DNA from 2 places in the Allobosea vaviloviae genome. Region 2 is predicted to be linked to the other one. Evidence: riboswitches for the same ligand, from Rfam matches in the RefSeq annotation. Region 2 holds a riboswitch; the other holds the start of a gene.

Region 1 (3,674 bases), 3.0 Mb from region 2:
GCCACATGCTGGCGCAGGGGCGAGAGCTCGACGAAGACGGGGTCGAAGACCAGCGGCTTGGCCTGGTCGCGCGCCACCTCCAGAAGCTTGGGAATGGCGAGCTCGCTCTCGGCGTTGATTGTGCCGATATTGATCAGGATCGCGCCCGCGCCGTCGGCCATCGCCGCAACCTCGTCGACATGGATCGCCATCGAGGGAATCGCCCCGAAGGCGAGCAGCATGTTGGCCGTGATGTTCTGCGCCACCGTGTTGGTCAGGCATTGCACCCGCGGCCGCTGCGCCGCCACGCGCGCCAGCACGGCGGCGACGCGGGCGGCATCGAGATGGGTGATGTCCGTGGTCATGCTCATTCCGCTGCCGGCAGGTAGAGATTGCCGCCCTTCGAAAGAAATTCCTGGGATTTCGCGGCCATGCCCGCATGCCTTTCCGTTTCGATCTGTGCCGCCGCCTGGTCAAGTGCAATGCGCTCGTTCTCGCCCATGGCGAGGACCTCGGCGCGCAGATCCTGCGTGATCTTCATCGAGCAGAACTTTGGCCCGCACATCGAACAGAAATGCGCGACCTTGTGCGCGTCCTTCGGCAAGGTTTCGTCGTGATAGGCGCGGGCGGTGTCGGGGTCGAGCGCCAGGTTGAACTGGTCTTCCCAGCGGAAGTCGAAGCGTGCGCGGCTGACCGCATCGTCGCGGAGCCTGGCCGCCGGATGGCCCTTGGCGAGATCGGCGGCATGGGCCGCGATCCGGTAGGCGATGACGCCGGTCTTGACGTCGTCGCGGTTGGGCAGGCCGAGATGCTCCTTGGGCGTGACATAGCAGAGCATGGCGCAGCCGAACCAGCCGATCATCGCAGCGCCTATCCCCGAGGTGATGTGGTCGTAGCCCGGCGCGATGTCGGTCGTCAGCGGTCCCAGCGTGTAGAAGGGCGCCTCGCCGCATTCGCGCAACTGCTTGTCCATATTCTCCTTGATCTTGTGCATCGGCACATGGCCGGGGCCCTCGATCATCACCTGGCAGCCCTTGTCCCAGGCGAGTTTGGTGAGCTCGCCCAGCGTCTCCAGCTCGGCGAACTGGGCACGGTCATTGGCGTCGGCGATCGAGCCTGGACGCAATCCGTCGCCGAGCGAGAACGAGACGTCATAGCGCCGCATGATCTCGCAGATCTCGTCGAAACGCTCGTAGAGGAAGCTTTCCTTGTGATGCGCCAGGCACCAGCGCGCCATGATCGAGCCGCCGCGCGAGACGATGCCGGTCACCCTGGAAGCCGTCAGCGGCACATAGGGCAGCCTGACGCCGGCATGGATGGTGAAGTAGTCGACGCCCTGCTCGGCTTGCTCGATCAGCGTGTCCTTGAACACCTCCCAGTCGAGCTTGACCGGATCGCCGCCGACCTTCTCCAGCGCCTGGTAGATCGGCACGGTGCCGATCGGGACCGGCGAGTTGCGCAGGATCCAGGAGCGGATGTTGTGGATGTTGCGCCCGGTCGACAGGTCCATGACCGTGTCCGCGCCCCAGCGGATCGCCCAGACCAGCTTCTCGACCTCCTCGGCCGCACCGGAGGTGACGGCGGAATTACCGATATTGGCGTTGATCTTGACCAGGAAGTTCCGGCCGATCGCCATCGGCTCGAGTTCCGGGTGGTTGATGTTGGCGGGAATGATCGCTCGCCCGCGCGCGATCTCGCTGCGCACGAATTCGGGTGTGACGAATTCCGGCACGCTTGCGCCAAAGCTCTCGCCATCGGCATGGCGCTCTTTCGCGCCTTCCAGCATCGCGGCGCGGCCGAGATTCTCGCGATGCGCGACATAGATCATCTCGGGCGTGATGATGCCGGCCCTGGCGAACTCGTACTGCGTCGCCATCTGGCCGGGCTTGGCCGTCAGCACCGGGCGCTCAGCCGGGCAGGCGGGCACCAGGTTCTCGGGCGAGATGTTGCCATTGTCGGCGGCGGTGACTTCGCGGCCAGGAATGCTGTCGAAACCGCGCGCGTCGAGCCAGGCGCGGCGTGGCTGCGGCAGGCCCTGGTTCAGATCGATCCTGGCGTCGGTCTCGGTGAAGGGCCCTGACGGGTCGTAGATGCGCACCGGTGGTTCCGCGTCGGTCGAAAGCTGCACCTCGCGGAAGGGCACCCGCATGGTCGGGTCTTCCGGTGGCGCGACATAGATCTTGCGCGAGCCGATGATCGGGCCGGTGGTGACGCCGGTCGGTGCACCAAACTTGGGCGCGGCCCTGACGCTGTTTTTGGCAGTCTTGGTGTGAACGTTCATGGGGATCTCCTCCTTGGTCCAAGGTTCAGGAGATCCGGCGTCGAAGCGGTCTAGCGCTGTCTGCGGCCGCGATTATGCGCAAGCCGCGTTCCAGTCCCTCCGCCGGTATGACCCGGATCAGGTTCGATGGGTTCGGCCTTTACGGCCATCTCAGCTCTTGCGAGCACCCCTCGGAACGGCTGGGAAGTTAGGCGCGATGACGTCGGTGCGCAACCGGCAAACAGCGCCCGGCTCGCATGACGTCATTGCCATGTGTTCAGCGCCTCGTTGATTGCGGCGGCGCTTCGGCGCGACGACGGCTGCGACGGATCGCGCGGAGCTATCTTCGGAAGCGACGCATTCCGGTGATGCGCTCTGTTGCGGGTCAGGCGCTCCTGGCGCGCGGCCAGGGCAGCACTCGTCCCGACATGACCATGCGATCGCGCCCGCCGTCCTTGGCGGAATAAAGCGCCCGATCCGCTGCTCCAACCAACGAGGCGCAGTCTGTCGTTGCATTGGAGTTCGGCCAGACAGTCGCGCCGCCAAGGCTCGCCGTGACGAGCCCGGACGGAGGGTTCGACCCGTGCGGAATCTGGATGTCGCGAAGCGCATCGCAGAATCTCATGCCGACCACCTCGCAGCCTTCGGCATCCGTACCGGGCAAGAGGAGTGCGAACTCTTCCCCGCCATAGCGCGAGGCCAGGTCGCCCGGGCGTCGTGTTTGCGCGGCCAGCACGGCGGCCACAGCACGCAGGCAGCCATCTCCAGCCGGATGTCCGTAACGATCGTTGAACTTCTTGAAATGGTCGATATCGATCATCAGCACGGAAAGGGCGGTGCCCTCTCGCGAGGCCCGCGCCCATTCCTGCTCCAGCCGCTCGTCGAAACATCGGCGATTGGCGAGCCCCGTCAGCCCGTCCAAGGTCGCCAGCGCCGCGAGTTTGTCTTCGAGATCCTTGTGCTCGGTCATATCGCGCGAGATCGCCACGACGCCATTGATCGTGCCGCTATCGGATCTTGTCACGCGCAAGGTCGTCTCGATCCAGATCTCGGTCTTCTCCCGGTGGCGCGTGCGATAGATGATCCTGGCTTCCTCGACCTCGCCGCGCTTCAACGCAGCAACCACCTGTGCGACCCGGGGCAAGTCCTCCGGGTTGACGCCGGCCAGGGCCGGCGTTCCGACCAGTTGCGTGGGGTCCCAGCCCAGAACGCTCGCGGAGGAGGGGGAAGCGTAGAGAATCCGCTCGTCGAAATCGATCCGGGTGACCATGTCGCTGGATGCTTCCGCGAGCAGACGGAAATCGGCCTCCTTGGCGATCAGCGCTGCCGCCATACGCTGGCGCTCATAGAGCTGACGCACGAGATACAGGCCGATGACGCCAATCACCAATGTCAAAGCCAGCACGAAGGCCGTCCGGACCATGGCGGTCTGGCG
Region 2 (3,674 bases):
GGGCGGCGATGGTCAGTGCGCGGCCTTCATGCCCGGCGTTCAAGTCCTGCCCTGCGCGTAAGTCCTGCACGGCTTGTCCCAGCGTATCGAAGCCGCGCGTCAGCTTGGGCAGGGCGTTGCGCGCGCCCTCCGTAAGTTCCACCCGCTGGGCGAGGCGGCGAAACAGCGGGAAGCCGAGCCATGCCTCCAACTGCCGGATCTGCTGCGTCACCGCGCCGGCCGTGACGCCGAGCTCTTCGGCTGCCTTGACGAAGCTCTCGCAGCGCGCCGCCGCCTCGAAGGCCCGCAAGGCGTTGAGGGAGGGCAGGCGCGGGCGCGGCGGCTTAACGGGCATGACGGGTCCTCTCTTAGGCTGAGATTTTCTCTGCCTGCGAGCGAGGATTACTCGTTTGCGCCGCGCCGCGCAAACCGGTCATATCCTTCGCATCATGCGGAATTATCGCGAGGAGGATCGATCGATGACGGCTCTGGGCAGGCGCGACTGGGTTCCGCAAGCGAGCGAGGATTACGTGCTCGGCATCGCCGCCGAGACGGCCGGCCAGTCGCTCGACGCGGTCGAGGCGCGGATCGCGGCGCTGACGGTCGAGAACCGCAACATCCATGAGCGCGACTGCATCAACCTCAACCCCGCGACCAATGTGATGAACCCCAAGGCCGAGGCCGTGCTTGCGGCGGGGCTCGGCGCCCGGCCCTCGCTCGGCTATCCCGGCGACAAATACGAGATGGGGCTGGAGGCGATCGAAAAGATCGAGATCATCGCCGCCGAACTCGCCGCCGAGGTCTTTGGCGCGAAATATGCCGAGATCCGCGTGCCCTCGGGCGCCATTGCCAATCTCTATGCGTTCATGGTCGCGGCCAAGCCCGGCGACTGCATCATCGCGCCGCCGGGCGCGATCGGCGGCCATGTCACGCATCACGGCGCCGGCGCCGCAGGGCTTTACGGCATCGTTACCCATCCCGCCCCAGTCGACCCGGTGAACTACACCGTCGACCTTGCGCGCCTGCGTGAGGATGCCTTGCGATTGAAGCCCAAGCTGATCTCGATCGGCGGCAGCCTCAACCTCTTCGCCCATCCGATCCGCGAGATCCGCGCGATTGCCGACGAAATCGGCGCGATCGTGCTGTTCGACGCGGCGCATATGTCGGGCATGATCGCCGGCCATGGCTGGCAGCAGCCGCTGGAGGAGGGCGCTCATCTGATGACGATGAGCACCTATAAGAGCCTGGGCGGGCCGCCTTCGGGTCTGATCGTCACCAATGACGCCGAGATCGCCAAGCGGCTCGACGCTGTCGCCTATCCCGGTCTGACCGCGAATTTCGATGCGGCGAAATCGGCCTCGCTGGCGATCACCTTGCTCGACTGGAAGGCGCATGGCCGTGCTTACGCGCAGATGATGGCTGAGACGGCCAAGGCGCTGGGCGAGGCGCTGGTCGAGCGGCAGGTGCCGGTCTTCGCGCGCGATCGCGGCCTGACGACCTCGCATCAATTCGCGATCGAGGCTCACAGCTATGGCGGCGGCCAGGCGGCCGCCAAGACGCTGCGTGCCATCAACATCCTGAGCTGCGGCATCGGCCTGCCCCTGCCGGAGGTGGCGGGCGACGTCAACGGGCTCAGGCTCGGCACGCCCGAGATCGTGCGCTTCGGCATGACGCCCGCCGATATGCCCGAACTCGCAGGCTATATCGCTGAAGGCCTCAGCGGTTCGCGGCCGGCGGAGGTCGTGGCTAAAGATGTGACGGCGTTCCGCGGGCGCTTCCGTGAGCTGCATTTCATGCGGTGAGGGCTGGCGCTGCCTGCATCCAGGCAGGCTTGACCATCGGCCACCGAGCTTTCACAGTCGTCGTCATTCCAGGGAGATCCCCGGCAAGGGGCTGAGACACCGCTGGCAGACCGGGGCAACCCGGATAAGCGCGCGGAAATCCTTCGAACCTGATCCGGTTCATACCGGCGGAGGGATGGATTTCCCGGCATGAAGCCGGCGGCCCGCAAGGCTGCAGATATCCTCGCCCCCCGTTGCGGCGAGGAGTTTGCGATGAGAGGCCCGCCCGACACCAGTTTGCGCCGCCAGCAGGCCGGCCCGCCCGATGCTCCGGCGCCGCCGGCCTCGACGGATGTCGCCATCATCGGCGGCGGCGTGATCGGCCTGATGACCGGCTGGCGATTGCTGCGCGCCGGCCTGCGGGTCGCGCTCTTCGAGCGCGGCACGGTCGGCCAAGGCGCGAGCCTCGCCGCCACCGGGATGCTGGCGGCGGCTGCCGAATTCGAGCCCGGCGGCGAGGAGCATGTCGCGCTCGCCCTGGAGAGCCAGCGCCTCTGGCCCGGCTTTGCCGCCGAATTATCGGCCGATGGCGGGCTCGATATCGACTATCGCAGGGATGGCATCCTGCTTGTCGCCACGACGCGCGACGAGGTGGCGCGGCTGCGCTTTCGCCAGGAGATGCAGCGGCAGGCCGGGCTTGTGACGGAGTGGCTGGACGGGGCTGCCTGCCGAGGCTTTGAGCCCGGCCTGCGGCCCTCCGTCGTGGCCGGCATCCATTGTCCTGGAGATCACCAAGTCGACCCGGCCAAGGTGATCGCCGCCCTGCGGCAGGCCTTCATCGAACGCGGCGGCATCCTGCTCGAAGGCTCGGCGGCAACGCCCTGGCTGCAAGCCGGGCGCGCCGTGGGCGTCACGACGAAGCAAGGGCCGGTGAAGGCTACGATCATCGTGGCTGCAGGCGGGGCCTGGACCGAGATAACGGGGCTTTCCCTGCCGTTGCGGCCGCTCAAGGGGCAGTCGCTGGCGCTGGCATGCCCGCCGGACCGGCCGCTCCTTTCGCGCATGGTCTGGACCGACCAGGTCCATCTCGCCCCCAAGAGCGACGGGACGCTGATTGTCGGCGCGACCATGGAGGAGTGCGGCTTCGACGATGCCGTGACGGCCGGCGGCGTCTACGCGCTGCTCGAAGGCGCGCGGCGCATCCTGCCCGGCATCGAGGACCTGCCGATCGCCGCGATCTGGTCGGGCTTCCGCCCCACCAGCGCGGACGACGCGCCGATCCTCGGCGCGACCCGGATTCCAGGCCTGCTCCTCGCCACGGGACATCATCGCAACGGCTATCTGCTGGCCCCTGTCACCGCGGAGGCGATCACGCAGCTCATCACCGAGGGAGGCATCAAGGGGCCAGCCGCATCCTTCGGACCGGAGCGCTTTTCAGCACAGGAGGCAGTGGCATGAAGCTCATCGTCAATGGACGCGATCACGACAGCGCGGCCGAGGATCTGCTGGCGCTATGGCAGGAGCGCACGGCCGAGCTTGATCTGCCGGGCCCCCAGGGCTTCGCCATCGCGCTGAACGGGATGGTGGTGAAGCAGTCGCAATGGCAGGTCTCGCCTCTGGCGTCCGGCGACCGCGTCGAAATCATTCGCGCTTTTCAAGGAGGTTGAGATGAGTGTCGCGGAACAGCCCTTCATCCTGGCCGGAACGCAACTCGGCTCCCGCCTGCTGATCGGAACGGCCGGCTATCCCAACCAGCGCATCATGGTGGATGCCGTTGCCGCCAGCGGCGCGGAGATCGTGACCCTGTCGCTGCGCCGGATCTCGCTGGCGGGCCATGGCTCCGACACGGCGCAGCTCTTATCCAGCTATCGCTTCCTGCCCAACACAGCCGGCTGCGAGACGGCGCGCGACGCT

The links. Region 2 has a riboswitch for thiamine pyrophosphate ahead of thiO (glycine oxidase ThiO). Riboswitches for the same ligand answer to the same signal wherever they lie in the genome.
Region 1: another riboswitch for thiamine pyrophosphate. It lies ahead of thiC (phosphomethylpyrimidine synthase ThiC); the one in region 2 lies ahead of thiO (glycine oxidase ThiO).

The regions. Positions count from the first base shown of each region.
Region 1 is NZ_CP017147.1:1,782,847-1,786,520, forward strand. It holds gene BHK69_RS08315 (hydroxyethylthiazole kinase) at 1-344, opposite strand, end outside; gene thiC (phosphomethylpyrimidine synthase ThiC) at 347-2,260, opposite strand; TPP riboswitch at 2,337-2,441, opposite strand; gene BHK69_RS08325 (sensor domain-containing diguanylate cyclase) at 2,625-3,674, opposite strand, start outside.
Region 2 is NZ_CP017147.1:5,122,369-5,126,042, reverse strand. It holds gene BHK69_RS23570 (LysR substrate-binding domain-containing protein) at 1-334, opposite strand, end outside; gene glyA (serine hydroxymethyltransferase) at 459-1,781, shown strand; TPP riboswitch at 1,843-1,974, shown strand; gene thiO (glycine oxidase ThiO) at 2,034-3,218, shown strand; gene thiS (sulfur carrier protein ThiS) at 3,215-3,427, shown strand; gene BHK69_RS23550 (thiazole synthase) at 3,429-3,674, shown strand, end outside.